Regions from separate parts of the Dorea sp. 210702-DFI.3.125 genome, predicted to be linked through region 2. Evidence: predicted binding sites of a transcription regulator. Region 2 holds the regulator's gene; the other holds the start of a gene.

Region 1 (17,072 bases), on a different contig from region 2:
ACAATAACCGCTGCAGCACCTTTTTCTGCTACATCTTTTACATACTGATGACCGTCTGAAACAGCACCGCTGATGCATACGAACACACTTCCCGGTACGACCTTTCTGGAATCATTGACAAGTTCTGTAATCTCTATATTATCACTGTCTGCGACCACCTTGTAATCCAGACGCTCCAATAACTTTGTTAATTTCATTCTCTATGCCTCCTGATCATATTTTCAAGAATACTTCCTTAAATACCTATTTAAATAATACAAGGTACCATGGAACACTTTCATTTTATTATATACCACCCCTTAGACGAAAAGCAACGAATTCGTAAATACATCTCGAACAAAAAATTAATTTTTTCCTGCTTTTCTCTAACCATTTTTATGATACAATAGAAACATTAAGGTCAGAGAGTTTTACAAAATATCATTTTTCTGATATCTATGATATCAGTTTGGAAAGAGGCTTTTATTATGTCATTAGCGAAAGCAAAAAAATATCTGGAAGGAAAAGGTTATGTAGACCATATCATCGAACTGGAGGATTCCAGCGCAACAGTAGAGCTTGCAGCGCAGGCACTTGGTGTAGAACCAGGCATGATTGCCAAAACATTATCTTTTTTGATCGGTGATACCCCGATTTTGATTCTGACGGAAGGAACAGCAAGAATCGATAATCACAAGTATAAAGATACATTTCATACAAAAGCAAAAATGATTCCATTTGATGACGTTGAAGCATATATTGGACATGCTCCGGGCGGTGTATGCCCATTCGGCATCAAAGAAGGAATTCCTGTTTATCTAGACGAATCCCTGAGAAAATTCGATATTGTATATCCAGCAGCAGGTAATGACCACAGTGCAGTCAAACTTACAATTGCAGAATTAGAATCAGTCTCAGTTGCAAAAAAATGGGTCGATGTCTGCAAAGAATAATGTCAGGATATACGATTGTGATGCACAGAACATTTTGTGAGTATCACAGTGAAAAATCTTTAATATTCTATTAATTTAAAGGAGTTATATTTTATGAACGCATATGAACGATTACTGAAATATGTGGTAATTCGCACACCGAGCAATGAGGAAAGTGAGACAACACCTTCTTCCCAGTGCCAGTTTGACCTGGCAAATGTTTTAAAAAAGGAAATGGAGGAATTAGGCATCTGTGATGTAACATTGACAGATACATGCTTTCTGTATGGAAAGATTCCGGCAACTCCAGGATGTGAAAATGCACCTGCAATTGGTTTTATTGCACATATGGATACGGTTTCAGATTATTGTGACCATGATATAAAACCGATGATTACAGAGAATTATGATGGAGAAGCTCTTGCACTTGGCGAAAGTGAACTTGTCTTAAGTCCGGAAATGTTTCCGCATTTAAAATCTATGAAAGGACGCACATTAATCACCAGTGACGGAACAACAATTCTTGGTGCCGATGATAAAGCTGGAATCGCAGGCATTTTGACTATGGTCGAACGACTGAAAACTCAAAGCATTCCACACGGTCCCCTGTGTATTGCATTTACACCTGATGAAGAAACTGGAACCGGCGCTTCACATTTCGATTTGCAAACATTCGGTGCTGATTTTGCTTACACACTGGATGGCGGTATGGAAAACGGAATTGAATACGAGACATTTAACGCAAGCAGTGCTGTCGTAGAATTTCACGGAGTCAGTGTACATCCGGGTTCTTCCAAAGATACGATGATCAATGCCAGTCTGGTCGCTATGGAATTTGATTCTATGCTTCCAAAAGGTGAGAGGCCTCGCGATACAGATGGATATGAAGGATTTTATCATCTCATGAAGATGGAAGGTGAGTGCAGTTATGCAAAATTGAACTATATTATCCGAGATCACGATGCAGAAAATTTCAATCACCGTAAAGAAATTATGCAGCAGATTGCAGACGACTTAAATACAAAATGGGGTGAAGGAACTGTCTCACTCACATTAAAAGATCAATATCGCAATATGCGAGAAGTAATTGAGCAGCATATGCATCTGATTGATAATGCAAAAAAAGCCTGCGAAGCTGTCGGTCTTACACCAGTGTGTTTACCAGTCCGCGGCGGTACAGACGGATGCCAGCTCAGCTTCCGCGGTCTTCCTTGCCCGAATCTCGGAACCGGCGGATACGCATATCACGGACCGTATGAACATATTACAGTAGAAGGTATGGATAAGGCTGTTGAAATGATTACAGAACTGGTGAAAATATATAGCATACAATGCAATTAATATTAAAATGAACCATAGGGAAAATAATTCGACTTTTCCTATGGTTCTCTTAGTCTCACAATTCTTTCAGTCTTTTCTTGCTTTATTATTCTCCCTATGTTACACTACATCTACATCAAATTTCGGGCATGATATTTTCATTATGTTTCAACGCCCATAGAAATCTCTAGCCAAGATTTCAATTCTGAATTTCATTTGCTTTTTCAGCAAATAATTCACTCAGATTTTTGATGAAGTTACTCATTCACCGCAGCTTTCAGTGATTCCCGGCACTGGTATAGCTACAGTTTCACCGGGCAAATGATACGGTACTTCTGAATGTAATTACATTTTCTCATCATATGCTCTTTTTGCATTGTCTTTTTATACTCAAAATGTTAAAATATATTCAGATAGTTTCCATATCACATTTGCCCAGAGAGGAGATTTATGGAAACAAACAATACGACAACTTCAAATGGGGTACACAATACTCACACAAAAGACAACGCTGCTAAAATTGTATTCGGAGACCCGGTACTTTGTGCTCAGTTCCTAAAAGGTTACACGGACATTCCTCTTTTTAAAGAGATTAAGCCCGAAGATATTGAAAATGTTTCTTCACATTTTCTGCCTTTATTTCAGGAATCCAGAGACTCTGATACCGTGAATAAAATTTGGATAGGCAATTCTGAGATTTATCTGATTGCACTCATCGAACACCAGTCAGAAAATGATTTTGATATGTCCTTCCGAATACTCCGTTATATTGTATTTATCTGGACAGATTATGCCGCGCAACAGGAAAAGTTACATAAAGGTACCACAAAATCTAAGGATTTTCTTTATCCACCAATCCTGCCTATCGTATATTACGAGGGGAGCAGCACATGGTCTGCACCGTTGAACTTTAAGAATCGCGTCTTTTTGAGTGATGTCTTCGGAGATTACATACCAAGTTTCAATTACCTGGTCGTTCCGTTAAACAAATATTCCAAACAGGATTTGATTGAAAAGAACGACGAACTCTCTTTAATCTTTCTGATTAATCAGCTTCAGAGTTCCTCAGAATTTCATGCCTTAAAAGATATCCCTAAAAAATACACGGAACATCTTACAGAAGACACCCCAGATTATCTGTTAAAAATTATTGGTAAAGTGATCGCCGTTCTTCTTCATAAATTAAATGTACCTGATGAAGAAGTTTACGAGGTTACAGACCAGATCACAAGGAGGAAATTCAGTATGATGTTTGACAATTTTCAGGCTTACGACGTACAGGAGACCAGACGGGTCAGCCGCGAGGAAGGACGGCTTGAGGGACGAATCGAAGGCGAACGTGCCGGGCGAATCGAAGGTGAACGTGCCGGGCGAATTGAAGGCGAACGACTCCATTTAATCAAGCAAGTTATTAAACGAATTGAATTACAGTATTCTGTCAATCAAATTGCAGAATCACTCCTAGAGCCACTAGATATTATCCAACCTATTTATGATATTGCATTGCAACAGCTTCCTGATTACAACGCCGAAAAGATTCTTGAGCAATTGAATTCATAACTTGTATCGCAAAAATAAGATTCCTTTTTTCAATAACTATCAAAAAAGGAATCTTATTTTTATAAATGTTGTCCTTTTAGATATCTCTATTCCTGCTTAAATCCTTCTCCGACAACTTCATTGGATTCCATAATGATCGTAAATGCTTTCGGATCTATCTCTTTTACCATTCTTTTTATCGTATACATCTGCTTGTTATTGCATGCACACATGACCACGTCTTTTTTTTCACCACTATAGCTTCCCACACCTTCCAGAATCGTTGAACCACGGCCTGCATATTCATCAATCTGTTCTGCCACCTCTTTTCCTTGCTTTGTTACAATCAATGTCATCTTACCTTCATCAATTCCATACATAATACGATCCATAACCGTCGCCATAAGATATGTCACAAGGATTCCATAAATCAGTCCGTCAACTTCTTTGAATACCAGTGCACTTCCAAGGATAATCGTACAGATATCCAAACCGAATGTGATCATACCGAGTGTCATGTGTGGTTTTGCTTTCTTGATGGACATACTGATAAAATCCTGTCCTCCGGTAGAGGAACCTCGCATAAAAATCAGCGCAAATCCTATTCCGCATAATACACCCATGCAAAGTGCAGCCAAAAGCCTGTTTCCATTATACACTGGAAGCATCGGTGCCACATAGTCTGTCAGTACGGACCAGATCAGAGTTGTCTTTACTGACTTTAGGAAAAATGTTTTTCCAAGATATTTGTAACAGAAAATGGTGACCGGGATATTCAGAAGTATCATTCCTGCACCAACTGGAATCTTAAACAGATGATACAGTATGATTGCAATTCCGGAAAATCCTGCTACCGGGAAATTCGCATTCAGCGCAAAATTATAAATTCCAACCGCACCAAGCATTCCTGCTGCCAGATCCACCAGAAGATCAATCCCTAATTCCTTCCAGTCAAATTTTTTCTTTAACATATACATTTCCTCCTCTTATCTTTCATCTGATATCATAGCTTCTCTCAAAAAAAAGAACAGACACAAACTATATATTCTATAATTCGCATCTGCTCTTGTATTATAATTTCATTTCACGAAGATTTAAAATTCTCTGATTACTGCTTCCCCGAAACTGTAAGGTAATATCCTTCAAATCTTCTACAAACGGACCATCTACCAGTACATCTATATAAGACAACATCTCATCCGTGACTTCTGTATAGGCTCTTCCACCTGGTATCAGATCTTTGTCATATACATACCCGGAATAACTCCAGATATTCTTCTTTGGATACATTTCCCGGACTTTTTTTAAGAGCTTTACAAGTTCTCTTTGATTCTCCGGTTCAAATGGTTCTCCGCCAAGAAGTGTAAGTCCTGCAATGTATGGATGGTTCAATGCATCCAAAATTTCTTTTTCAGTATTCTCAGTGTACGGATTCCCATAATGGAAATCCCATGTTTCTGCATTAAAACAACCTTTACAGTGATGACGACATCCTGAGACAAACAATGTCACTCGAACTCCCGGACCATCTGCTATATCATATTTTTTTATTTCTCCATAATTCATATAAAATTCCCAGCCTTTATTTTTTCCAACTAATCTGCAAATTTTAATGCGAAATCCGGGAACCGTATAATTTTATACTTTAACTCCGCAATTTGCTTTTACAGATGTAAGACTCTATCCTTAATCTCCTGTGTTCTTCCCTGATTCCAGAACTGTGTTCCGATATATCCACATGTTCTTCTGGCTACTGACATCTTATCCTGATCACGGTTCCCACAGTTCGGGCACTCCCAGATAAGCTTTCCACTTTCGTCTTCTTTAATCTGAATCTCTCCATCATAACCACAGATTTCACAGTAGTCACTCTTTGTATTCAATTCTGCGTACATAATATGCTCGTAGATGAACTGCATCACAGAAAGGACTGCCGGAATGTTCTGCTGCATATCCGGGACTTCAATATAGCTGATTGCTCCTCCTGGTGACAGTTTCTGGAACTCTGCCTCGAACTCCAGCTTGTCAAATGCATTGATTGGCTCAGATACATGTACATGATAACTGTTCGTAATATAATTCTTATCTGTAACTCCTTTGATGATTCCGAATCTCTTCTGAAGACATTTTGCAAACTTGTATGTGGTAGACTCCATCGGTGTACCATATACAGAATAGCTGATATTCTCAGCAGCTTTCCACTGGGCACATTTGTCATTCAACCTCTGCATAACTGCCATTGCAAATGGTCTGGCTTCCGGATCTGTATGCGTCTTTCCAAGCATGCGCATGCACATCTCATAAAGGCCTGCATATCCAAGAGAAATGGTTGAATATCCGCCATATAGAAGCTTATCAATGGTCTCACCTTTTTTCAGTCTTGCCAATGCACCGTACTGCCAGAGAATCGGTGCCACATCTGAAATAGTTCCAAGAAGTCTCTCATGACGGCAACGGAGTGCTCTGTGGCATAACTCCAGTCTCTCATCAAGAATCTGCCAGAATCTGTCCATGTCTCCTTCTGCGGAACATGCTACATCTACCAGGTTAATTGTAACAACACCCTGATTGAAACGCCCGTAGAATTTATGCTTTCCGTTTGGAAGCATCTGAGAATCCTCTACTGTCAGGAAAGATCTGCATCCCATACATGGATAAACTTCACCCTTTTTCAGTTCCTTCATGATCTTTGCAGAAATGTAATCCGGAACCATACGCTTTGCAGTACATTTTGCTGCAAGCTCTGTCAGATACCAGTACTTAGAATCTTCTGTAATATTATCTTCATCCAGGACATAAATCAGTTTCGGGAATGCCGGTGTGATCCAAACACCCTTCTCATTCTTAACGCCTTGCATTCTCTGTTTTAATACTTCTTCAATGATGAGTGCCAGATCCTGTCTTGTCTGACCGTCTTCCACCTCATCCAGATACATGAATACGGTAACAAACGGTGCCTGTCCGTTACATGTCATGAGTGTGATAAGCTGGTACTGGATTGTCTGAATTCCGCTTTTTACCTCTTCTCTCAGACGGCAGTCTGTCAGTTTGTCAATGATTGCCTCATCCAGACTCTCCCCACATGCTTTACGTTCAGAGATAACAATATTACGGATTTTCTTACGACTGATATCCACAAATGGTGCAAGATGTGCCAGTGTAAAAGACTGTCCTCCATATTGATTACTTGCGACCTGTGCTACAATCTGAGTCGTCACATTACACGCTGTAAAGAAGCTGTGTGGTTTTTCGATCATTGTCTCACTGATGACGGTTCCGTTCTGAAGCATATCTTCCAGATTGATCAGATCACAGTTGTGCTCTTTCTGTGCAAAATAATCTGAATCATGGAAATGAATGATTCCCTGTTCATGTGCTTCTACAACCTCTTCCGGAAGAAGTACACGCTTGGAAAGGTCTTTACTTACTTCTCCTGCCATATAATCTCTCTGCGTGGAGTTGATCACCGGGTTCTTATTGGAATTTTCCTGATTGACTTCTTCATTAATGTTATCAATCAGTGCAAGGATCCCGTTATCTGTTGTATTGGACTTTCTTGCCAATTCACGTTTATAACGGTAGCGCACATACTTCTGTGCCACTTCATAGCCACGCATTCCCATAATTCCAGTCTCTACCATATCCTGAATATCTTCTACATGTATAGCGTGAGTTGATTTTTTTACCTGTCCTGCAATATCATCTGCAATTGCCCGGACCTGGAATTCATTCAGTTTGTAAATATTATCAACTTCTTCATTAGCTGCGCGGATTGCATTCTCGATCTTTTCCAGATCAAAGCCGACTTCCTCTCCATTTCTTTTGATTACTTTCGTCTTCACTAACATCTTCATGTCTCACGCCTTTCTTATATATCTTTGTTCTTCTGCTTTTCGGATCCACCACAACATCTTGTGTTCCACAATTCACACTCACTCCGGTAAGAAACTATTTAGTTTCTTCAAAATCACAAGATATTGTGTTCCTCCCCATTATATTACTACAAAATATGGCGTTTGAAAAGCATTATTTTAATTTTAACATACTTTTATAAGTATACCTTTTTCTGTCCATTTTTTGCCCATTTTGTCTGTTAAAGATCAAATAATGACAACTGATTGGACTCCGGAAGGTCTCCTAAAAGTCCTAAATCTGCCATGTAATCTACAACCGTCTTACTTGCTTTCGTACGGTTTCTAAAATCATCTTTGGACAGATATGGACCATCTTTTGCCGCTTCCTCCACCGCTTCTGCAGCCTTCTCTCCCATTCCGTCAATGCTGGAAAACGGTGGCATCAGCTTTCCGTCTACGATACTGAATTTTGTTGCTTTTGCGCGATAAATGTCGATTGGCAGAAACTCATATCCCCTCGCATACATTTCCTGAACAATATGCATGTCCTTCATTGTATCCTGTTCTTTTTTACTGAGAGAATCAGACCGTCTTGTATAATCATCAATATAGTATTGCAGTTTTTCCTTGCCCTGACACATAATTTCATAAGAAAATGCATCTGCACGGATTCCAAAATATGCTCCATAGTATGCCAGCGGATAATTTACCTTACAATAGGCGATACGATATGCCATCATGACATAGGCTGCCGCATGGGCTTTCGGAAACATATATTTAATTTTCTCACAGGAACCAATGTACCACTCTGGCACATCATGTTCCAACATATCTTTTTTATACTCCGGCCAATCTTTACATTTTCCTTTTGCAACGGTACCTTTACGCACTCGCTCCATGATCGTGAAGGATTCCTCACTATCCAGTCCTTTGTTGATCAGATATGTCATAATATCATCTCGGGTACAGATTGCTGTAGAAATGGTTGCCTTACCGCTCTTAATCAGCTCCTGCGCATTGTTCAGCCATACGTCCGTTCCATGGGACAATCCGGAAATACGGATCAGATCTGAAAGTGTCTGTGGTTTTGTATCTACTACCATCTGGATTACGAAATCCGTTCCGAACTCCGGAATTCCAAGACATCCTACCGGACATCCCCCGATATCATCTGGTGTGATTCCAAGTGCCGATGTATCATGGAATAAAGACATTACCCCCTGATCATCCAGAGGGATATCTGTTGCTACAAATGGATGATCCGTCTCATTGTACTCATTTTCCATAGCAGGCGAACTGATATATGCCTCAAGTGCCTTGATCATGGTTGGATCATCATGACCCAGAATATCCAATTTTAACAAGTTGTGGTCGATGGAATGATAGTCAAAATGTGTCGTAATAATATCAGTCGTCATATCATTTGCCGGATGCTGCACCGGAGTGAATGAGTTGATATCTTCCCCGTGAGGAAGTACAATGATTCCTCCCGGATGCTGTCCGGTACTTCTGCGGATACCGGTACATCCCTGAACAATCCTGTCAATTTCGCAAGTTCTCTTTCTTGTTCCCCGCTCTTCAAAATAGTTCTTTACATACCCAAATGCTGTCTTATCCGCCAACGTACCAATCGTTCCGGCACGGAACGTCTGTCCGGCTCCGAAAATAATTTCCGTATATTTATGGGCATTACTCTGATAATCTCCTGAGAAGTTCAGATCGATATCTGGCTCTTTATTTCCTTTAAATCCAAGGAATGTTTCGAACGGAATATCAAATCCATCTTTTACAAGCCTGGTTTTGCACACCGGGCACTCCTTATCCGGCATATCCCATCCACAGCCCCCTGCGTAAGCCCGTACTTCTTCGGATTCAAAATCACTGTAGTGGCACTTCGGGCAATAGTAATGTGGGCTTAATGGATTTACCTCTGTAATTCCAGCCATGGTCGCAACAAAAGAAGATCCTACCGACCCACGGGATCCTACAAGATATCCGTCCTCATTGGATTTCCACACCAATTTCTGTGCGATAATATACATAACGGCGAATCCGTTGGAAATAATGGAATTAAGCTCACGTTCCAGACGCTCTGTAACAATCTCCGGGAGCGGATCTCCATACATAGAATGTGCCTTGTTATAACAGATTTCACGAAGCGTTTTATCTGAATCTGGAATGACCGGTGGACACTTATCCGGGCGGACTGGTGATATTTTTTCCACCATATCCGCAATCATATTGGGATTGTCAATGACAATTTCTTTTGCTTTTGCTGAACCAAGGTATTCAAACTCCTCCAGCATTTCATCTGTCGTATGCAAATACAACGGTGCCTGCTGATCTGCATCTTTGAATCCTTTTCCTGCCATAATGATACGGCGGTACACTTCATCTTCCGGATCCATAAAGTGCACATCACAGGTCGCCACGACCGGCTTATCAAACCGTTCTCCAAGACGGATGATCTCACGGTTGATCTCACGTAAATCTTCCTCACTTTGAACCTTCTCCACACGATCACTATCAATCATGAACCGGTTATTTCCAAGTGGCTGTATTTCCAGATAATCATAAAAATTAACAATTCTGGCAATCCGCTCTGCAGATTTTTCTCCCAGTATTGCCTGATACAATTCTCCTGCTTCACAAGCACTTCCAATAATCAGACCCTCTCTGTATTTTAACACTTCGCTCTTTGGCATTCTCGGCTGACGTCCAAAATACTCCAGATGTGACTTGGAAATCAATGTATAAAGGTTCACGCGTCCAATATCATTCTTTGCCAGAACAATGACATGGTAAGACGGCATCTTACGGATTGCTTCCGCGTTGTGCGCGCCAAAATGATTCATCTGATCCAGTGTCTCGATTCCACGTTCTTCCAGCATCTGAATAAATTTCACATAAATCTCTGCGGTAACTCTGGCATCATCCACTGCTCTATGGTGATGTTCCTGAGAAATATTCAGTGCTTTTGCCACAACGTTTAGCTTGAATTTTGAAAGTGTCGGTAATAATACACGAGCAAGTCCCACCGTATCTACAGAAGTAAAATCCGGTTCTATGCCCTGCTGCCTGCAATTTTCTTCGATAAAGCTCACATCAAAACTGGCATTGTGCGCTACCAGCACTGCATCTCCTACGAACTTTAGAAACTGTGGGAGAATTGTCTCAATCTCCGGTGATTCCATAACCATCTCATCAGTAATGCTTGTAAGCTGTGTGATTCGAAATGGAATCGGAATCTTCGGATTCACAAATGTACTATACTTATCCGTAATTTCTCCGTTCTCAACTTTAACTGCACCAATTTCGATAATCTTATCTTTTGCCGAACTAAATCCCGTCGTCTCCAGATCGAATACAACATAGGTTCCTTTTAAAGACTGACCTTTCTCATTGACTGCCACATCCTGCAAATCATCGACCAGATATCCTTCCACACCATAAATAACTTTAAATGGATCGTCTTTATCCAGTGTCTCAATATAATGATTCGCGTCCGGGAACGCCTGTACCACACCATGATCTGTAATCGCAATTGCCTTATGCCCCCAGTCATGTGCTCTCTTTACAAGATCTTTGACCTCGGAAACTCCGTCCATGTCACTCATTTTCGTATGACAGTGGAGCTCCACTCTCTTTTCTACCGCATTGTCTTTTCTGGATTCTGTAAAATCAGAAATTTTCTTAATTCCAAACACAGAAGAAATGACAAGTTCGCCGTCAAATTTGTCAATATTGGTCACGCCTTTAATTTTCAGGAATGCACCCATTTTAATTTCAGCCAGTACATCTGCAAGTTGATCATTACGCACGAACATCTTGACCATGATCGTATCAGTAAAGTCTGTCACTGCATACATGACAATGGTCTTTTCATTGCGGATTTCTCTTGTATCAAAGCTAATGACTTTTCCTCGAAATGTAATTTCTCCCATCTCACCAATCACGGTTGACAGTTCAATCGGCTCATCGTCAAATGGGCGTCCGTAAATCAAACCTGACTCATCAAGATCCATCTTCGCAGATTTCACAAACACCTTCTTATCACGAAAGCCACCCTTCTGGAATCCACTGCCTTTTGAAAATCCACCTTTTGCAGGACTGCCAGAATTTTTTCCGTCTCCGGAATTTTTTCCACCTTGTCCGCTTCCAGATGTTTCTTTTTCCCCAGACTTTGCTTCTTTTTCCTGCTTTTTTTCCTCTTTTTGCTTCTGTACAGCCTCAACCTGATCCAGTATACTGTCTACTTCCTGCTGCAGACGCATATCATTGTATTTCAAAGTACTTTCTTTTGGTTCTTTATACATGACACGAATCTCAATGGGCAATCCGAAACGTTCTGCATACACACCTTTTAAATAATCTGTCAGAGAATCTTTTTTTCCTTGCGCAATAACAGTGTCGATTAACTGCATGCAAAGAATATTTCCTTCTTCAAAGGTACATTTCGCATTCTGCAGCATATTGCGTTCTACAACACTTCTTGTATCCAGCTCCGCAAGAAAGCTGTCCAGATACTCCGCCATCACATTCTCTGGCGTGTACTGTCCGGACAGCTCATACTTTTCTCGAATCTCTACCTGCACGGCACTTCTTCCGAAAAGCTGGTTCTTGATCAGGTGCTCCATCTCGTATACCAATGTTTTCTGAATCAGATGACGGCTTACTATATGCACTCTTAAAAATGTCCGGTCAGAGTTGGTCGTCACTTTTAATACCTGCGCTCCTTCGAACATATTACGTATATCTTCCCCTGCCTTTAACGTAGGGAATACTTCAAAGAACGGTTTACTCATTCCAATGCAACAGCTCCTGTCTCAATGTCTCTAATAGTTCCTCTTCTTTTACTTTCTTTACAATCTCGCCTTTTTTGATCAGGAGTCCTTCTCCCTTTCCTCCGGCAATTCCAATATCTGCTTCTTTTGCTTCTCCCGGTCCATTGACCACACAGCCCATAACTGCGACCTTAATGTCCAGTGGGATATCTGCAACCATCTCTTCGACCTGATTTGCAAGTCCGATCAGATCAATCTGGGTTCTTCCGCATGTCGGACAGGATACAACCTCAATTCCACCTGTGCGAAGTCCCAGTGTCTTTAAAATAATCTTCGCTGTCTTGATCTCTTCTAATGGTGATCCAGTCAGTGACACACGGATTGTATCTCCGATTCCCTGTCCCAGAATCAGTCCAAGACCTACTGAGGATTTTATATTACCTGCCAATAATGTTCCTGCCTCTGTAATTCCTACGTGTAATGGGTATGGGCATTTCTTGGCGATCAGTTCATGTGCCTTTACACACATCATAACATCAGAAGATTTGATACTGACTACAAGATTATTATATCCCATCTCCTCGATAAGCTGTATTTTGTCCAGGGCACTCTCTACAAGTCCCTCTGCAGTCACCCCATGATACTTCTCTACCAGATGCTTTTCCAGTGATCCACTATTCACACCAACACGAATTGGAACACCGTACTCTTTTGCTTTTTCAACAACAGCACGGACTCTCTGCTCATCTCCAATATTACCCGGATTAATACGAATCTTATCTGCCCCGTTCTCAATCGCTGCAATCGCCAGCTTATAATCAAAATGAATATCTGCCACAAGTGGAATATGGATCTGCTTCTTGATCTCACCAATTGCTTTCGCTGCATCCATATTCGGCACAGCGCAGCGGATGATCTCACAGCCGGCTTTCTCGAGAGCAAGAATCTGGGCAACAGTCGCCTCCACATCTTCCGTCTTCGTATTTGTCATTGACTGTATTCTGATCGGATTACCTCCTCCGATCGTAACATTTCCAATCTGAACTTCTTTCGTGTGATCTCTGTACATGATTTTTGCTCCTTCACATGCAGAAAACCTGCCACACGGCAGATTTTCTGATATTTTCGTTTTAGATTTCTTTTGTCTGATACCTACTTTCTGATGAACGTGAACTGTTCCCCATATTCTCGTTCTGTAAGTGTCAGCTGATTGCCATCTACGCTGTATGAAAAAGATGAATCCAGATCATCCAGTACATTCTCCAGATCTTCTTTTGTATATGCACCGTCCGCTTTCTCAACTGCCTTGTCAATCTGCTCCTCATCTTTTGTGATGGTAATAATCTTTGACTTCATATCTACGCTGTAATTCATCTCTACGGCTGCATCTGTATTCTCTGCAATATCCGTGATATCTACCTGAATCGTATCGTTCTTCTCAATCTTTAGCGCAATCGTTGCATCCTCACTTTCCCAGTTTCCTACTACTGGATTAGTCGTGAACATTCTCGTCAGCAGATATACTGCGATTAAAATGATCAGCACTGAGGATACAAGGGTAACCACTCGCCATATCTTACTTCTTTTTGCCTCATCATTGCCTGCTATAATCATACTCTTATAATCCTCTCACTTTTCTTCTTTTCTATCATAACTAAATTATAGATTCTTTTCCAGACAGTGTCAACGGGTATTCTCATGTTCCAGAACGGAACTTTTTCGCTACTTTTTGTTTACATCCGCCACACTTATCTTTTTTTCACATAACACTTGGTAAAATATACCAAAAATACAAAAGAAAGGAGACCTGGCAAGTGTCATTCGGTCAGAAGCTACGCAAATTACGCAAAAAATTTAATATGACTCAGAAAAATGTTGCTGACTGTATCCATGTCTCCCGCTCTGCTATTGCAGGTTACGAAAAAAAGGGCCGCCAGCCTTCTCATGAAAAGCTGACGGCAATCGCAGATTTATTCGAGGTCCCTGTTGATTATCTTCTGAATGACGAAGAGGATACTATCACCCTCTCTCCTTCCCGGCTTACAACCAATTCTGATGATGAGCTGAATCTTTTGCTTGCATACCGAAGCCTCTCCCGAAGCAGCAAACGTGATCTCAAAAAGTATATGAAACTTTTGAAAGAAAAAGATGCTTCAGAAAGCTCTTAATCTGCACTTATTATTTTTCTTTTTTTATTTTCTAGCACTCTTCTGCAATTTTATAAATTAGATGCTCCGTATCTTCCCAGCCAATACAAGGATCCGTAATGGACTTTCCATATACCATATCAGGTCCGATATTCTGTCTTCCTTCTTCCAGATAACTTTCCACCATAACACCCTTGATCATATTTTTCAGATCCGGATTATATCTTCGTGTATGAAGCACTTCACTGACAATACGAAGCTGTTCTTTGTATTTTTTATTTGAATTAGAATGGTTCGCATCAACAATTGCTGCTGGATTTTTCAGATCTTTCTTCTGATAAAGTTCAAATAATCGCAGGCAATCTTCATAATGATAATTTGGCTGGCATGTTCCATATTTGTCTACGCCTCCACGCAAAATCACATGTGCCAGATCATTTCCTGACGTCTGTACATCCATACCTCTGTAAATGAAACGATGTCCCATCTGGGCTGCCACTACAGAATTCAGCATCACCGACAGATCTCCACTGGTCGGATTCTTCATTCCGACAGGAATATCCATTCCACTTGCTGTCAGACGATGCTGCTGATTTTCCACAGAACGTGCACCGATTGCCTCATAAGATAAAATATCATCCAGATAGCTTCTGTTCTCCGGATATAACATCTCATCTGCTCCGGTCAGTCCGCTTTCTTCCATAGCACGGATATGCATATGACGGATTGCAATAATTCCCGCATAAAGATCCGGTGCCTTATCCGGATCCGGCTGATGGAGCATTCCTTTATATCCCTCGCCGGTCGTTCTTGGTTTATTTGTATAAATTCTTGGAATAATCATCAGTTTATCTTTTACTTTTTCATTGACTTTTGCCAGACGATTCACATACTCACACACTGAATCTTCATTATCTGCAGAACACGGTCCGATAATGACTGCAAATTTGTCCGATTTTCCCGTAAAAATATCTCGAATCTCCTGATCTCTTTTTTTCTTTAACTCTGCAAGCTTTTCTGACAGAGGATATTCTTCCTTCAGTTCTGTCGGAGAAGGCAGTGTCGTATTGAATTTCATAGACATATTTTTTCTCCTTCTATGTTTCTTCTCTCTTATTCATTCAAGACTGCACTATCCTAAAATCTGTACTCCACCAAGAAGCACATAAGATATGAACCACATAATTACAGTTGCCATGCAGATTCCAATGATGACTGCCGGAAATGCTTTCTTAAATTTCACACCGAGAAGTGCGGCAATGAGTGAACCTGTCCATGCTCCGGTTCCCGGAAGCGGAATACCAACAAATAATACAAGTCCCCAGAATTCATATTTTTCAATCTGGTCTTTTTTCTTCATTGCTTTTGCTTCCAGCTTATCTACCAGCGGTTTTAAATGTTTTGTTCCTTTCATCCAGTTAAAAATCGGTGTGATCAGAAGCAGGATAAACGGAACCGGTATAATATTCCCAAGAATACATAATGGAATCGCTTTCGCGACCGGCACTCCAAGAAGCGGTCCTGCTACAAGAAGCGCTCCACGAAGTTCCAGAATCGGAATCATGGAAATAATAAATACAATTGCCTCTTTCCCAACACTTCCACTGAGTGCATCAATAATTCCTTGTACTAATGACTGTGTCATACATCTCTCCTTATTTTTTCATTTATTTTTGTAACTGTTCAGAACCCCGCCACATATATTTTTTCAAAAATGCAAATAATTGTTCCATCTCTTCTCTTGTTCCGATGGTAATACGCATATATTGCTCGATTCTCTCGCTGCCCCAAAATCGCACATAGATATCATGTGCCTTTAATGCCTCAAACAGCTCTTTCGCATCGTATTCCGGGTGCTTTGCAAATATAAAGTTGGACCCGGAATCCAGATATGTAAATCCAAGTTTTGTAAGTTCTTCTTTTGCCCACTCCCTTGTCTCAACAATTTTTCTGACGCCATTCTCGAAATATTCCCTGTCTTTCACAGCTTCCACACCACACACAATTGAAGTCTGGTTCATAGTATAAGAGTTAAATGAATATTTCGCATCATTTAAGTATTTGATCAATGTCGGATTGCTGATAGCATAGCCGATTCGCATACCCGCCATAGATCTTGCCTTGGAAAATGTCTGGACAACGATCAGGTTATCGTATTTGTCAATCAGTTCCAGTGCGGAACGTCCTGCAAAATCAATATACGCTTCATCCACGATCACAATGACATCCTGATTATGTGCAATGATATCTTCTACTACTGACAGATCCTCATAGATTCCTGTCGGTGCATTTGGGTTTGGGAAAATCACTCCCCCGTTCTCCTTATAGTAGTCTTCTTTTACAAGTTTGAAATCCTCATCCAGTTTCTGACATTCATATGGAATCCGATACAGATCCGCCCATACACTATAAAAAGAATAAGTAATATCCGGGAAAAATATCGGTTTTTCGGAATTAAAAAATGTCAGGAAACACATAGACAATACATCATCGGATCCTACACCTACAAATACCTGG
Region 2 (17,072 bases):
TGTCTCACAGATCCGCACCTGCAGGTGGTCGCCCTTGGAAAGTTCCTGACGCATATAATAATGTACCCCATTTACAAGGATACTTTTCGGCATTCTTTTGATCTCCGACAGATTCTGCCCGGAGTAGCGCTTTCGGCGTAAGAATTGCTCAACTCTAAGGCCGGCACTGTCTTTATCTATGATATAATCGATATTTCGATTCATTGCATTTCTCCCATATAATGTCTATAATAAAAAGTAATCTGGCGATTAGTGCTAGTATAGCACATTTTTCAGTGTAATGGAAATCCAGTGAATTACATTATTTATCAGCCATTATTTATAAGAAAAGAGGAAACCAATAATGACATCACTTAGTACTTTATGTTATATAGAAAAAGATGGGCAATATCTAATGCTTCACCGTACAGTGAAGAAAAATGATGTGAATAAGGATAAATGGATCGGTGTGGGCGGACATTTTGAAGCAGATGAAAGTCCGGAAGAGTGTGTGCTTCGTGAAGTGAAAGAGGAGACAGGATATACATTGACTTCTTATCGGTTCCGTGGGATTGTGACATTTGTATCCGGAAATGGTGTGACAGAGTATATGCATCTGTTTACTGCTGATGAATTCGAAGGAAAATCCATAGCATGCGATGAAGGTGAACTGGAATGGGTGAAAAAAGAGGACGTGTTGAAACTAAATATCTGGGAAGGCGACCGGATATTTTTACGGCTCCTTGCAGATGAAGAGCCATTCTTCTCACTGAAGCTTGTCTATGATGGCCATGATACACTGGTGTCAGCAGTGTTGAATGGAAAGCCAATGGAGCTTTTTGATATTTTAAATCCAGACGGCAGTAAAACCGGAATTGTGAGAGAGCGAGTGGTTGCGCACCGTGAAGGAAGTCTGCATGCGACAGTGCATATGTGGATTGTGCGTCCGAATGAGAAGAGTGGTTATGACGTTCTTTTACAGAAGCGCAGTCAGACAAAAGATTCCAATCCAGGCAGCTATGATATATCCTCCGCAGGACATGTGGACGCCGGAGATGAGATCCTTGAGTCAGCCATTCGCGAGCTGAAAGAAGAACTTGGTATTGAGGCAAAACCGGAAGAACTTCATTATATAGGTGTACATTACGGAGCATTTGAGGCAGAATTTTATGGGAAAATGTTCCGGGACAGAGAACTTAGTTCGGTCTATGTATACACAGAACCGGTGGAGATTGAAAACCTCAAATTACAGAAAGAAGAAGTGGAAGCGGTTCGCTGGATGGATTACGAGGAGTGCAGGCAGAAAGTTCATGACGGCACGATGCCGAACTGTATTTACGAAGATGAATTTCGGATGGTCGGGGAATACCTTGACAGAGTAAGTGTCGGCCGTTAAGATGAAGTCAGAGAAAATATAGTACAGACAGGCTGTACAAAGATGCAGTTATAAAAAAATGAATCTGTGCAGATAATGAATAGATGAAAGGAAGGTAAGCATATATGGCAGTTGTACATGTAACAGGAGATACATTTGAGCAGGAAGTATTAAAAGCAGAAGGAAAGGTACTGGTTGATTTCTGGGCCGGCTGGTGCGGACCGTGTCAGATGCTTGGACCGGTTATTGAAGAAGTGGCAGCAGAAGTAGATGATGTAAAGATCTGCAAAGTGGACGTAGACCAGTGCATGGATCTTGCAAGACAGTATAAGGTTGTGTCCATTCCGATGCTTGTTGTATTTGAAAACGGAGAAGTGACAGGAAAGCAGCTTGGACTGATCAGTAAAGAAGAAGTATTACATTTAATTGGGAAATAAAAAGGAAACGGGTATACAAATGACAAGAACGGGAATTGTAAATGGAAGATTTCAGGTGCTTCACCTGAAACATATGGAGTATATTCTTGCAGCAAAGATGCGCTGCGACAAATTATATATCGGGATCACGAATCCGGACGGAGCGCACACGCGGGATACGGTGCATGATGAGAACAGAGGAACGAAAGCAGGGAATCCATTGACTTATTTTGAGCGGTGTGAAATGATCCGCGGTGCAATGGAAGAATTTAATGTGCCTGCGAAAGAGTATGATTTTATTCCATTCCCGATCAGCATGCCGGAGTATATCGCACAGTATACACCCAAAGAAGCAGTATACTATGTAGGAATGTTTGATGCCTGGGATGAGGAAAAGTACAAGATTTTACGAAGCCTTGACCTGGATGTGAATATTCTTTGGAGAAAAACGGAAGAAGAGAAAGGAATTACTGGATCAAAAGTACGGGAGCTTATCGCCACAGATCAGGAGTGGAAACAGTTTGTTCCCAAAAGTGTGTATCATTATCTGACAGAAAATGAACTGGACAAGCGTGTAAAGCGTCTGGAACTTATGAGGATTGAAGAAAAAAAGGCCATTGAACAGATGAACATTGCAGAGGCAGTGGAACGTCTCGAAATGATGGAATCCCAGGATATGGATTAAAGGAATAGACAAAAAAGTATGGTTGATAATAATTGAGAGAGATTTTTGTTATCAACCATACTTTTCTTTTAAAAACATTTTTAAATTCAAGATGGAATCTAACGAATCACTGTTCCGGTCTTTCCTTCCAGCGCCTCGTTTAATTTATCGTAAGAAGTGATGAGTGCACTTCTGCCTTCTCTGCCTTCTACAAAGTTTACGGAAGCATTGAATTTCGGGAGCATGTTGTAAACTCCAAAATGTCCTTCTTCCATATATTTTTTAGCCTGATCGACTGTAATTTCGCCAAGGTCTTTTTCATCGGCACGTCCCATATGGATCTTAACTTTCTCAACACTTGTCAGAATGATCAACATATCAGCATCTGTCTCTTCTGCCATCTTACCGGCAGTCAGATCTTTTTCAATAACAGCGCTGGCTCCTTTGAGATGATTGTCCTGCTCAAGTACCGGAATTCCCCCACCGCCACATGCGATAACAACCTGATCTGCATCTAACAGGGCTTTGATCGCATCAATCTCGACAATGCTGACTGGATTCGGTGCAGATACGATTCGACGGAATCCCTTTCCCGGCTCTTCCACGATATAATTTCCCTTTTTCCGCTCCAGATTAGCTTCTTCTGCATTCAGATAACGGCCGAGAACTTTGGTTGGTGTATAGAATGCCTCATCATAAGGATCCACAACAACACTGGTAAGAACGGTACTGACTGTGCGGAAAATCCCGCGGTCTAAAAGCTCTTCGCGAATGTTGTTCTGGAGATCATAACCGATATATCCCTGACTCATGGCTGAACAGATACACATAGGTGCTGCTGTATAATCTTCATGCTGCTTTGCAAACTCATTCAATGCGGTATGTATCATTCCGACCTGAGGTGCATTACTGTGTGTAATAGCTACCTGATATCCGTTCTGGATAAGATCGGCAATTACTTTCGCTGATTTTTTCACTGCCTCTAACTGTTCCGGCAATGTTGTTCCAAGTGCCCGGTGTCCCAGAGCGACAACAACTCGTTTCTTCATAGTATGGCCTCCTGCTAAAAGTATTCTACCTTTAATCATACATGAGTGGGTTAAAATTGGCAAGATTTTAAGTGATTCTTGAAGAAAAAATCTGACAAAATATATCCGCAGAAGAAAAAACAATGCATAAATCCATGAAGGACCTCGACATTCTTACTGCATATATTATATTAAAAATGTATGTGGAGGATGAATATGCGCCTGAACGATTTTCAAGGAAAAGAAGTCATCAACGCTTGTGACGGTAAAAAATTAGGCTACATTGTAGATTTTGTCTTTGACGAAAAATGTGGACAGATCGAAGCAATCATTATTCCAAAGACATCAAAGTTCTGTAACTTCTTCTGTGACGGCTCCGAATATATCATTCCTTACAAATGCATTTGCAAAATCGGACCAGATGTCATACTGGTAGAAATGCATGAGAAAAAATAAGAAAAAATTAAGAAAAAGTCCGGGAAATGGGAGTAATAGTGGTTTGACTTCTCGTACGCCACAAGATATACTAATAAAGAAAGATTAGGAAAAGGAGCGCGAAAGAATATGAAATGTCCATATTGTGGAAATCCTGACACAAAAGTAATTGATTCCAGACCTGCAGAGGACGGAAGCTCCATTCGAAGAAGACGTGCCTGCGATATATGTGGGAAGCGTTTTACAACTTATGAAAAGATAGAGACAATCCCTCTTATAATTATAAAAAAAGATAACAACAGAGAACAGTATAGCCGTCAGAAGATTGAAAACGGAATTATCCGGGCATGCTATAAGCGTCCGGTGCCGACAGAGAAGATCCAACAGGCGGTGAACAATATAGAGACAAAGGTATTCAGTCTGGAAGAAAAAGAAATTCCGAGCAGTGTGGTCGGTGAACTTGTCATGGACGAACTGAAAGACCTGGATGAAGTAGCATATGTAAGATTTGCATCTGTATACCGTGAATTTAAAGATGTGAATACTTTTATGGACGAGCTAAAGAAGATATTAGATAAGGAAGAAAAATGAGAACATACAAATTAACAATTTCTTATGATGGCACCCGCTATCAGGGGTGGCAGAGACAGGCGACGACAGATAATACAATTCAGCATATATTAGAGTGGAGCATTGGAAAATTGGTCGGATACAGAGTCCGTGTAGATGGCTCCGGGAGAACTGACGCAGGGGTTCACGCACGTGGACAGGTTGCAAGCGTACAGCTCTCCAAGCTTTACGATGTAAAGGAATTGAAGGATTCCATTAACAGATATTTACCGGAAGATATCCGGATCATGAAAGTGGAACTGATGAAAAATGGGTTCCATGCGAGAAAAAGTGCAAAAGGCAAGAAGTACGAATATTATATTGACTGCAGAGAAAAACCAGATGTATTTTCCAGAAGATATTGCTATCATTATCCACATAAGCTGGATATCGAAGCAATGCGCGAGGCAGCAGATTATATGATCGGACCGAAGAATTTTACAAGCTTTACGGATGACAGTGAGAATAAGGATCCAGTCCGCAGGGTTACCAACATTAAAATTGTAAGTAATGGAGAAAAGCTCCGTATTACTTATTATGGAACCGGGTTTATGTATCATATGGTCCGGATTATGACAGGCACACTTCTGGAGGTCGGAACAGGAGAGCGTGAAGCCTCTATGATTCCGGTCGTCATTGCAGCAGAAGACAGAAGCCTGGCAGGATTTCTGGCACCGGCAAGGGGTCTGTTTTTAAGAAAAGTGTATTATTAATGCCGTTACTATAGAAGAAAAAGCATACTTCGACGAAACAAAAGGCAGGCAGGAGAACATTTTGCCTGTCAATTTTGAAAATGGAAGACAAAAATAGAAGACAAGAACACAGGAGACTAAAATGAAATTTATATCATGGAATGTAAATGGTATTCGTGCATGTGCCGGAAAAGGATTTATGGATTTTTTTCAGGAGACGGACGCAGACATTTTCTGCATTCAGGAGACGAAGATGCAGGAAGGACAGCTTGAACTGGACACACCGGGATATCATCAGTACTGGAATTATGCGAAGAAAAAAGGTTATTCGGGGACAGCAATATTTACCAAGCAGGAACCAATCAGCGTAAGCTATGGACTTGGAATCGAGGAGCACGACCAGGAAGGGCGTGTGATTACATTGGAGTTTGAAGATTTTTACTTTATTACCGTGTATACACCAAACTCCCAGAGCGAGCTTGCAAGACTGGATTATCGTATGAAATGGGAGGAAGATTTTCTTACATACTTGAAAAAGCTGGAAGAGACAAAGCCGGTTATTTTCTGCGGTGATCTGAATGTAGCGCATACAGAGATTGATCTGAAGAATCCAAAGACGAATCGGAAAAATGCCGGATTTACCGATGAAGAGCGTCAGAAATTCACAGAGCTTCTGAATGCCGGATTTGTAGATACATTCCGGTATTTTTATCCGGAGCAGACAGGTATCTACTCCTGGTGGTCTTACAGATTTAGTGCAAGAGCCAAGAATGCAGGTTGGAGAATTGACTATTTCTGCGTATCCGAGAGTCTGAAAGACAGATTGGAAGACGCGAAGATACTGACAGATATTATGGGATCAGATCATTGCCCGGTGGAATTGGATATAAAGTAACTTTAAATTTTAAAATGCGGTTTTGGGTTTTAACTCTCAAAATCGCATTTTCTCTTGAAATATAGGGAATTTGTGGGTATAATAATGTCATTAAAAAGAGGTTGAAAAATCCAATGGGGGAACAAGCTTATTGGTTTTTTGCACCTCTTTTTTCGATATCAGGAATAAAATTTCCAATATCAGATGCTTCCGGAAGAATGTTTAAAAGCATCTTTCCAATGGATTTCTAAGAAAAAAACAGGAAAAAATAACAGAAACAACACATGAAAAGAGAGGATGACAGACATGAAATTTAAAGAAATTAATCCATCACCACGTACACTTATGACACCGGGACCAGTTGAAGCAGATCCTCGCGTACTTCGCGCAATGGGCGCACACATTCTCGGACAGTTCGATCCGGAATTTACAGCACTTATGAATGAGACAATGGAGATGGAACGCTATGTGTTTCAGACACAAAATAAAATGACATATCTTGTAGATACCACATCAAGAGGAGGTCTTGAGACAGTTCTGACAGGAGCAATCTGTCCGGGAGATAAAGTTTTGATTCCTGCATTCGGACGTTTTGGATATCTGCTTGCAGAGATTCTGGAGAGATGTGGAGCAGATATCACACTTCTTGAGAGAGAATGGGGAACTGTATTTGAGCCGGAAGAGATTGAAGAGGCATTAAAGAAAGACAGCTACAAAGCCGTTGCATTTATCCACGGTGAGACTTCTACATCTATGATGCAGCCATTGAAAGAGATTGGTGAAATCTGTGAGAAATATGGTGCACTTCTGATTGTAGATGCAGTTGCAACACTTGGTGGAGCAGAAGTACACGTTGACGACTGGAAGTTATCCGCATGTATCTCCGGTACACAGAAATGTATTTCAGCACCTTCAGGTTCTGCACTGATCACATACAATGAGCAGATTGAAGAAATCGTTAAGAAGAGAAAGAAAGTAGAGAAGGGAATCCGTACAGCAGATGATGTAAATGGTTCACTTGCAGGAATCCCGAGCAACTATCTGGATCTTGCACAGCTTGAGGACTACTGGAGCCCAAGACGTCTGAACCATCATACAGAGGCTACAAGTATGCAGTATGCAGTACATGAAGCACTTCGTTGCATCGTAGATGAGACTCTGGAAGCAAGATGGGCAAGACACAGCCTCAATGACAAGGCTCTGTGTGCTGGTCTGAACGCAATGGGTCTTAGCATTTTCGGAGATATCGAGCACAAGATGCCAGTTGTAACAGCAATCAATATTCCGGAAGGAGTAGACGGAAAGGTAATCCGTGGAACACTTCTCAACGAGTTTGGAATCGAAATTGCAACATCATTCGGACCACTGGACGGCAAGATTTTAAGAATCGGTAACATGGGATACTCAAGCCAGAAGAGAAATATCCTGATTCTCCTTGGAGCACTGGAGGCAGTTATGCTTCAGAATAATGTTAAGATTGCTACAGGTGAAGGTGTGGCAGCAGCGATGGAAGTATACAAAAACGCTGAGAAATAAATAAAACTATCGAACATTTAGAACTAAGTGGAGAATATCTGATTTACTCCGGAACATATACTGTTATAAAGACAGATGTTCCGGAGTTTTTTATGAGAAAGTTTATAAAACTTGAGAGAATAAGGGCAAATCGCGAGAGTATTCAAAAGAAATTGAATAAGAAATGGTTGACTCGTGGGATTTTTACTTGTGTGGCTGCAATAGCGATGATAGGTTCATACAGGTACATATCAGGAATCGTCAAGGTTTCAAGCAATGTTAATGGGAAAGAACTTCCGATTTACTGTGTCCAGACCGACGAAAAGAAAGTTGCGCTCTCATTTGATGCGGCATGGGGAAATGATGATACGCAGAGAATCCTGGACATTTTAAAGAAACATGATGTACATGTCACATTTTTTATGACTGGCGGGTGGGTCGAAAGTTATCCTGACGATGTGAAAGCAATCTATGAGGCAGGCCATGATCTTGGAAACCATAGCCAGAATCATAAGAATATGTCTCAGCTCTCCGATGAGGAGAAGACACAAGAGTTAATGAGTGTTCATGAAAAAGTGAAGGAGTTGACAGGAGTCAAGATGCAGCTGTTTCGCCCACCATATGGAGATTATGATGACGCCGTTGTGTTAAATGCAAGGGAAAATGGATATTATCCGATTCAGTGGGACGTGGATAGTCTGGATTGGAAAGACTACGGGGTTGATAGTATTTTGAATACGGTGCTGAATCATAAGGCACTTGGAAATGGTTCGATTATCTTGTGCCACAATGGGGCGAAATATACGGCAGATGCTCTAGATGCGTTGCTGGACGGATTGAAGGAAAAAGGTTATCAGGTAGTGCCGATATCGCAACTGATTTATAAAGAAAATTACCATATGGACGTGACCGGGAGACAAATTCCGGACGCGAAGTAGGCAACTGGGAAAGCCCATAAAATGGGCGAAAAGTAAGAATGTACACATCAATTAAAGAACATATATAGAATAGTTTAATATTTGCTGTCTCTTTTATTTAAATTCTTGATTGGACAGTGGAAAGTAAACTGTGGTAACATTAAATGCGTACTTATTAACGTTGATAATTATTGCTCAATAAAGCAGTGATACAACTGGGGAAAAAGAAAAGGAGAACTTAATGAAAAAGAAAATCGTAAGCGCACTTTTATGTGTCGCAATGATCGCAACTATGGCAACAGGTTGTGGTGGCAGCAAATCCAGTTCTACATCTGGAAATGCAGATTCTACAGCCAAGCAGTTTGAGATTAATGCAGCAATTGCAGCAAATCCGCCTGCACTGGATCCACACACTGTAAATGCTAATGTTACAGGTGCAATTGGAATTCATATTTATGAAGCTCTGTTCCAGATGGATGAGAATTATGAACCACAGCCAGTACTTGCAGAGTCTTATGAGATGAGCGATGATGGAAAAGAGTACACAATCAAACTTCGTCAGGGAGTAAAATTCCACAACGGAGATGAGATGAAGGCAGATGATGTAGTAGCATCTATGAATCGTTGGATGGAGCTTTCACCAAAGGCTAAAACACTCATTGGCGGTTCAGTGTTTGAAAAAGTAGATGATTATACAGTGAAGCTTACTGTAAATGAGCCATCTTCTGATATCATCATGGTTCTTGCAAGCCCTATTCAGTTTGCAGCAATCTATCCAAAGTCAGTTGTTGATTCAGCAAGTGATGAGGGTGTAAAGGAATATATTGGAACTGGTCCGTACAAAGTAGCAGAGTGGAAGCAGGATCAGTATGTAAAACTTGAAAAATATGAGGATTATCAGCCGGCTGAAGGAGAATCCAGTGGTCTTGCAGGAGCAAAAAATGCACAGGCTGACACAATCACATTTAATATTGTAACAGATACAGCGACTCGTATCGCAGGTGTACAGAATGGTCAGTATGACATTGCTGAGGATATTCCGGCAGATCAGTACAAAGATCTTGCAACAGACAAGAATCTGACTATGGATGTTCGTAGTGGTGGTACATTGAACCTGTTCCTGAATACAACAGAGGGTGTTATGGCTGATGAAAAAGTACGTCAGGCAGCTCTTGCAGCACTCAACTGTGATGATATTCTGATGGCAAGTTATGGAGATGCTGATCTTTATAAGCTGAATGCAGGTTGGTGTAATCCAGATGATGCTCAGTGGGGAACAGAGGCTGGCTCTGAATATTACAATCAGAACGATGTAGAGAAAGCGAAAAAGCTTCTTTCTGAGTCAAGCTACAACAACGAAAAAATCGTATTAGTTACAACACCAGAATACAATGAGATGTACAACGCAACATTAGTTGTTCAGGAACAGTTAAAAGCAGCAGGATTCAATGCAGAAGTTGAAAGTTACGACTTCAGCACATTCATGGAGCACCGTGCAGATCCGAAACAGTTTAGTATGTATATTACAAGTAACAGCTACAACATGCTTCCAATTCAGTTATCAGTACTGGATAAAGGATGGGCAGGACTGGATCGTCCGGAAATATCAGACGGAATCAAAGCAATCCGTTCAGCATCTTCTAACGAGGAAGCAAAAGCTGCATGGGAAGACCTCCAGTCATTCATTTATGAATATGGTGCAGCAAGTGTTATCGGACATTTCACAAACATTACAGCTATGAACAGCAAAGTTGAGAATTATCAGTACCTGAGATTCCCAATTTACTGGAATATCACTTTTGCAGAGTAATAGATGGAAGAGTTTACTTACATCTAGGTGAGTCTTGAATAGTAAACACAGCGGCGGAATGCGAAAGCAACCGCCGCTTTTGCGAATTTTAGGAATATTTTCATTGAACTTGAAAATCATGGAGGAGGAAACTATATGTTATCTTATATTGGAAAACGTATTCTGTCATTGATTCCTGTACTCTTTGTTGTGTCATTTGTTGTTTTTCTGGTTGTATATATGATACCGGGAGGACCTGCGACAGCAATTTTAGGACTGGAAGCATCAGCAGATCAGATAAATGCTTTGAATGCGCAGCTTGGTTTTGACAGACCATTTCTTGTGCAGTATGGTGACTGGATCGTCAATGTATTTCAGGGGAACTGGGGGGATTCATTCTTTTTACATGAGTCTGTAACAGAAGCAATTGCTGAATATTTTGGACCAACAATCAGCCTTGCAATTCTTGCGCAGTTAATTGCATTAGTTCTTTCTGTACCACTTGGGATTCTTGCAGCATATAAGAGAGGAAGCGCGACTGATGTAGCAGCAGTATCTGTGTCATTGCTTGGTATTGCAATTCCAGGATTCCTTTTAAGTATGTTTTTAATGTTATTTTTTAGTGTGTATCATCACTGGTTCCCGGTAGCAGGGTATGCACCATTGGCAAATGGACTGTTGGAACATTGGAAATATCTGTTTGTTCCTGCACTCTCACTTGGAATTGTACAAGCTGCTTATATTACACGAATGACAAGATCATCACTTCTTGAGGTGTTATATAAAAATTATATTCGCACAGCAAGAGCAAAAGGATTAAAAGAAAAAAAAGTAGTTCTTCGCTATGCACTTAAAAATGCGGCGCCTGCAATTCTTACAGCAGTCGGACAGTCATTTGGAAGTCTGATTACAGGAACAATCGTAACGGAGACGTTGTTTAATATTCCGGGGCTTGGAATGTTGACAATGGGTTCTATTAATCGAAGAGATGTATATGTAATCCAGGGAGTTGTATTATTTGTAACATTATTGTATGTACTGGTAAATCTTGTGGTTGATATTTTATATGGATTTGTAGATCCAAGACTGCAGCCAGGCAGAAATAAATAACGGGAGGGCGGAAAATGGTATTAACAAGAAAAGGAATTTCTGCCTCCAGTGAGGCAATTATAAAAGAACAACGACAGATCACAAGAGAAAAATTACTCGCAAGTCCGGGACTGATTATCGGAACAATTGGATTTTTATTAATTCTGGTCACTGCAATATTAGTTCCGATTCTCAACACGCAGGATCCAAATGCAATGGTGGTCATGGATCGTCTGAAAGCACCAAGTGCTGCACATATTTTTGGAACAGATGAATTAGGAAGAGACTTATTTATCCGTGTAATGTACGGAGCAAGAGTTTCTCTTTGGGTTGGCGGTTGTGTCGCAATCTTTTCCTGTGTTTTGGGAACAATTATCGGACTTTATGCAAGTTATTTTAAAGTGCTTGATCAGATCCTTATGAGAATCTGTGATGGATTGATTGCAATTCCGGGAATCTTACTTGCGATTGCATTGATTGCGGCACTTGGAACATCAAGCTGGAATGTAGTTGTAGCACTTACAATTGTATATACTCCAAACGTAGCGCGTACAGTACGTGCCAGCGCTATGGTTATTCGTGAGCAGACTTATGTAGAAGCTGCAAAAGTACAGGGAAGCGGAAATTTCAGAATCTTATGGAAACTGATTCTTCCGGGTGTTATTTCACCACTGACAGTTCAGGCTTCTTACATTTTTTCACAGGCAATTATTTCAGAAGCATCTCTTAGCTTCCTTGGAGCGGGTGTTCCGGCACCGGCAGCCAGTTGGGGAAATATGCTGGAAGCAAGTAAAGCAGTACTTTCAAAGGCACCTTGGACAATGATTGTACCAGGAGCAGCAGTTATTATATGTGTACTGAGTCTAAATCTTTTTGGAGATGGACTTCGTGACTTTATGGATCCGAGAACAAAAGGAGGCGTGAAAAAATAATGAATGATACAATATTAGAGATTAAAGATTTACACGTTCTGTTCCCGGTACATAAAAAGTGGCTTCCGGCAGTAGATGGCGTGAATTTGAAGATTGAAAAAGGTGAGATCACTGGCGTAGTTGGTGAATCTGGTTCCGGAAAAAGTGTTATGTCCCAAACAATTTTAAGACTTCGTGATCATGATACAAATGTCCGCTATGAAGGTGAAATTTTATTCGAAGGTGAAGATTTGTTAAAGCAGCCTTTAAATAAAATCCGTGATATCAGAGGAGACCGTATTTCGGTTATTTTTCAGGATCCATTGACTTCATTGAGTCCGGTTCATACTGTAGGCAGTCAGTTGAGTGAAGTACTGACTTTGCATAAAGGGTTAAATAAAGAACAGGCAAAAGAAAAAGCAATTGAAATGTTGAAATTGACAGGAATCCCAAATCCGGAGAACTGTTTTAAACAGTATCCATATGAACTTTCTGGTGGTATGCAGCAACGTGTCATGATTGCAATGGCATTATCCTGCGAGCCAAAGCTTCTGATTGCGGATGAGCCAACAACAGCACTTGATGTAACAATTCAGGAACAGATTCTGCAGCTGATTCGTGAATTGAACGAAAAGCTTGGAATGTCTGTATTGTTTATTACCCATGACATGGGAGCAGTTGCAAATTTATGCCATAATGTAAAAGTTATGTATCTTGGTCAGGTGGTTGAAGAAGCATCTACAGAAGAATTGTTCCAGAATCCGCTGCATCCATATACACAGGGACTACTGTCATGTATTCCGCACCTTGGAGTGAAAAAAGGAGAACCGCTGCCAGTGATTGAAGGATCAGTGCCTCCGTTATCTAAAGTACCGGTAGGGTGCCATTTCTGTACCAGATGTAAGATGGCAGATCAGCAATGCATGGAACATGAGCCGCCAGCCTGTGAAGTTGCTCCGGGGCATGTAGTGAAATGTTGGAAATATGCCGAATCCGGAAAGCAGGAGGTGTAAAGATGAGTGAACATTTGCTTGAAGTAAAACATTTAAAAAAATCATATCCGGTGTATGATAATTCTGGAAAATTATTTGCAAAGAAGAAATATATGTGTGCGGTCGATGATATGTCTTTCTTTATTGAAAAAGGAGAAACTTACGGACTGGTAGGAGAATCTGGATGCGGAAAATCTACGACAGGAAGAACAATTGTTGGTCTGAATCATGCAGATAGTGGAGAGATTTTATACGATGGAAAGGACTTATGTAAATTAAGTGATAAAGAATTTCGCCCACTGCGTAAAGACATTCAGATGGTATTTCAAGACACTTTATCAGCGCTTAATCCGAGACAGAGAATCGGAGATAGTTTGAGTGAGACTTTAAAAATACATGGAATGACAGATAGTGAGAAGAGAAGAGAAGCCGTAGTTGAAATCCTGAAAAAGGTAGGATTGTCAGAAGAACATTATTTTAGATTTCCACATGAATTATCAGGTGGACAGGTTCAGAGACTTGGAATTGCCGGAGCTTTGATTATCCAACCGAAGCTGATTGTCTGCGATGAGCCGGTATCTGCGCTGGATGTATCTATTCAGGCTCAGATTTTGAACATGCTTGTGGAACTTCAAAAAGAATTGGGACTGAGTCTTTTGTTTATTTCTCATGATATCGGTGTAGTACGTTTTATTTCAGACAGAATCGGAGTTATGTATCTTGGAACTCTGATGGAAGAGACAGAGACAGAAGAACTTTTTGAGCATCCATTGCATCCATATACGGAAGCATTGTTTGAGGCGGTCCCTGATCCGTATATCAAACGTACGGAATTAAAAGGATTAAGTGGAGAACAGCCGGTTCGAACAGAAGATTTTAAAGGTTGTGCGTTCTATACAAGATGCCCATATGCAACAGATCGTTGTAAGGCAGAAAGACCGGAACTTAGAGAAGTGAAACCGGGACATAAAGTAGCCTGTCATAGATATAATAATGACTAGTATAAGCCTTTTAAATTAGCATAATAAATCAGAAAAAGCGTCACTTATATTTTTTGTATGAGCGGCGCTTTTTTTGATATGGTGTTGCTGAAAGTATTTAGTTGTAATTATCTTTTAGGCAGATTATTTTGAAAATGTAGAATAGATTTTTACGAGTTCTATGACCATGTCTACAACTTTATCCATGCTTTGGACAGAAATGTGTTCATAAGGACCGTGATAAGCGTGTGCCCCAGTTCCGATATCAGGGCATGGAAGTCCGCGAAAACTAAGATGACAACCATCAGTCCCTCCACGGATTGGAGAAACATTAGGAATTAGTCCAACTCTTTCACACGCAGATTTTGCATTTTCAATTAAGTGGATATTTTGTTCAATGATATCTTTCATATTATAATACTGGTCGGTTATACAAAGTTCTACGGTTCCTGCGCCCCATTTTGCATTTAATTGTTCAGTAATGGAAAGAAGGTGATTTTTGCGATTTTGAAACTCAGTGTTGTCATGATCCCGAATAATATAATCCATATGAGCAGAACCACAGTCTCCAGCTATATGAACTAAATGATAGAAGCCTTCATAACCTGCAGTATCACGTGGTGTTTCGTGCTTGGGAAGTTGGTTATTAATTTCCATAGCGAGCAGGCAGGCGTTGATCATAGTATCTTTAGCAGAACCAGGGTGGACGCTCACGCCATGAATGTCAAAAGAGGCGCTGGCAGCATTAAAGTTTTCATATTGTAAGTTCCCCTCCGTAGAGCCGTCAAGTGTATATGCAAAATCGGCATCGAACAAATCTATATCAAAAAGGGAGATACCGGTTCCAATCTCTTCATCAGGCGTGAAAGCAATACAAATCGGGCCGTGAGGTATCTGCTGGGACTGCAGGTGTTCGACCAGTGTCATAATCTCGGCAATTCCGGCTTTATCGTCAGCGCCCAGAATGGTTGTGCCGTCGGTCGTGATCAGTGTGTGACCGGTCAGAGCTTTGAGATGTTCAAACATATCAGGACTAAGAATAAGACCACTGCTTCCAAGGGGCAGATCTTTGCCATTATAATTTTCAGTTATGACTGGCTGAATTGCATGTTCGCAATAATCAGATACAGTATCTATATGAGCAATAAAACCAAGTGCAGGAGCATTTTCATATCCTTTCGTGGCTGGAAGTTTTCCATAGAGAAAACAATGTTCGGTGAGGTGAATGTCAGAAACACCGAGGAGTTGCATTTCATCTTTCAGAAGATTAGCCAGGTCAAATTGACATTTCGAAGAAGGTGTTGTGTTACTGGTTTCATCGCATGGAGTGTTGATTGCGACATATTTTAATAAACGTTCATAAGCTTTCATAGAGCTCTCCTTGTGTGTGATTTATATTATATATCGTAGCATATTTGAAAATAATATGTGAGATTAATAATGAAAAGCTATAAAAGAGATAGAACTTGTAATAAAAATGTAATAATAGTTAATTTGCAAAGTTATAATAGATGTGATATTCTAACACCACGCGAGTGATATGTCTAATCATCCGCAGTGGTATCTATAAACATTTCATTCATTTCGGAGCCGAAGAGTTATCAAGCAGAATTCCAAAGTGATGAATCAGTGACAAGTAAATAACGTTCGAAAGAATCGTGCGGTGTATGTGAATTAATGAAAATTCTACATAGATGTTGTAGTAGATTAGAATTTTTCAAAAACCTATTGACCTTTCCCTGAATATAGAGTAATATTTATGTAACGCAAAAACAGATTGCGCTCTATAATTTAAATTCTGTGAAGAGAAAGAGTAGAGATAAGAGATTTCCCTACAGAGAGCTGTCGGTGCTGAAAGACAGTGGGAGGCTTATTTTGAAAATCATCTCTGAGAAGGAAAGCTGAAAGAATCACATCAGGTAAGTTTTCACGGGGATTTCCCGTTATAGAAATCACGTATGATTGTACGTAGTGAGTATCACTTGTTTTAGAAGAACAGGGTGGTTGCGGAACTGATAATATGTCCGTCCCTATTTCAGGGGCGGACTTTTTGTATATATGATGCCAGTGACACAAGCTTTGCACTAATAGAAGCATAGATGTAGAAGAGTTAAAGCGTGGAGTAATCTGTAGGCATCATACTTATACACAACAAGAGAAAGGAGAAGATGCATGAGTAATCACACAGAGATCAGATGGCATGGCCGTGGCGGTCAGGGTGCCAAGACAGCAGCATTACTGTTAGCTGATGTTGCATTTAAGACAGGAAAATACGTACAGGGATTTCCGGAGTATGGTCCGGAGCGTATGGGTGCGCCGATCACAGCGTACAACAGAATCAGCGATGAGGTGATCCGTGTACATTCTAACATTTATGATCCAGAGTTCGTAGTTGTTGTAGACGAGTCACTTCTTGAGACTGTAGATGTAACAGCAGGACTGAAAAAAGAGGGGGCAATCCTTGTAAATACAGCCCGCCCGAAAGAAGAGATTATTCCACATCTGAAAGGATACGAAGGAAAACTTTACACGATAGATGCACACAAAGTATCTATGGAAGCTATGGGAAAATATTTCCCGAATACACCGCTTCTTGCAGCAATCGTAAAAGTTGCAAATATCATGGACGAAGAGACATTTTTAAGAGAGATGCAGGCTTCTTTCAAGCATAAATTCGCCAGCAAGCCAGAGGTTATCGACGGTAACATGAAGGCTCTTGAGATGGCACTGAAGGAGGTAAAATAATGGCTACAGATATCAGCAAATTAGGAGTTAAGACAAAATGGCAGGATCTGACTGAAGGAATG

The links. The regulator NrdR, encoded in region 2, represses ribonucleotide reductase genes. The targets are predictions, from matches to a motif close to CACAANATNTTGTG.
Region 1: nrdD (anaerobic ribonucleoside-triphosphate reductase) is a predicted target of NrdR. The motif match lies at 7,739-7,752, and genes of this name have one in related genera.

Annotation. Positions count from the first base shown of each region.
Region 1 covers NZ_JAJCNF010000002.1:140,342-157,413, reverse strand. Annotated here, with positions in the region: gene LI164_RS01835 (UDP-N-acetylmuramoyl-L-alanyl-D-glutamate--2,6-diaminopimelate ligase) at 1-197, opposite strand, end outside; gene LI164_RS01830 (YbaK/EbsC family protein) at 468-932, shown strand; gene pepT (peptidase T) at 1,026-2,252, shown strand; gene LI164_RS01820 (Rpn family recombination-promoting nuclease/putative transposase) at 2,682-3,791, shown strand; gene LI164_RS01815 (YitT family protein) at 3,878-4,741, opposite strand; gene nrdG (anaerobic ribonucleoside-triphosphate reductase activating protein) at 4,842-5,336, opposite strand; gene nrdD (anaerobic ribonucleoside-triphosphate reductase) at 5,435-7,624, opposite strand; gene LI164_RS01800 (PolC-type DNA polymerase III) at 7,864-12,429, opposite strand; gene ispG (flavodoxin-dependent (E)-4-hydroxy-3-methylbut-2-enyl-diphosphate synthase) at 12,422-13,477, opposite strand; gene LI164_RS01790 (hypothetical protein) at 13,561-14,022, opposite strand; gene LI164_RS01785 (helix-turn-helix domain-containing protein) at 14,223-14,576, shown strand; gene LI164_RS01780 (3-deoxy-7-phosphoheptulonate synthase) at 14,608-15,672, opposite strand; gene LI164_RS01775 (small multi-drug export protein) at 15,688-16,200, opposite strand; gene hisC (histidinol-phosphate transaminase) at 16,223-17,072, opposite strand, start outside.
Region 2 covers NZ_JAJCNF010000008.1:68,522-85,593, reverse strand. Annotated here, with positions in the region: gene LI164_RS05805 (RluA family pseudouridine synthase) at 1-204, opposite strand, end outside; gene LI164_RS05800 (NUDIX domain-containing protein) at 344-1,375, shown strand; gene trxA (thioredoxin) at 1,480-1,791, shown strand; gene LI164_RS05790 (nicotinate-nucleotide adenylyltransferase) at 1,811-2,455, shown strand; gene arcC (carbamate kinase) at 2,554-3,483, opposite strand; gene LI164_RS05780 (YlmC/YmxH family sporulation protein) at 3,679-3,918, shown strand; gene nrdR (transcriptional regulator NrdR) at 4,027-4,488, shown strand; gene truA (tRNA pseudouridine(38-40) synthase TruA) at 4,485-5,219, shown strand; gene LI164_RS05765 (exodeoxyribonuclease III) at 5,341-6,093, shown strand; gene LI164_RS05760 (alanine--glyoxylate aminotransferase family protein) at 6,379-7,608, shown strand; gene LI164_RS05755 (polysaccharide deacetylase family protein) at 7,647-8,525, shown strand; gene LI164_RS05750 (ABC transporter substrate-binding protein) at 8,746-10,314, shown strand; gene LI164_RS05745 (ABC transporter permease) at 10,450-11,403, shown strand; gene LI164_RS05740 (ABC transporter permease) at 11,418-12,314, shown strand; gene LI164_RS05735 (ABC transporter ATP-binding protein) at 12,314-13,306, shown strand; gene LI164_RS05730 (ABC transporter ATP-binding protein) at 13,309-14,286, shown strand; gene pepT (peptidase T) at 14,410-15,636, opposite strand; T-box leader at 16,057-16,300, shown strand; gene LI164_RS05720 (2-oxoacid:acceptor oxidoreductase family protein) at 16,438-17,010, shown strand; gene LI164_RS05715 (4Fe-4S binding protein) at 17,010-17,072, shown strand, end outside.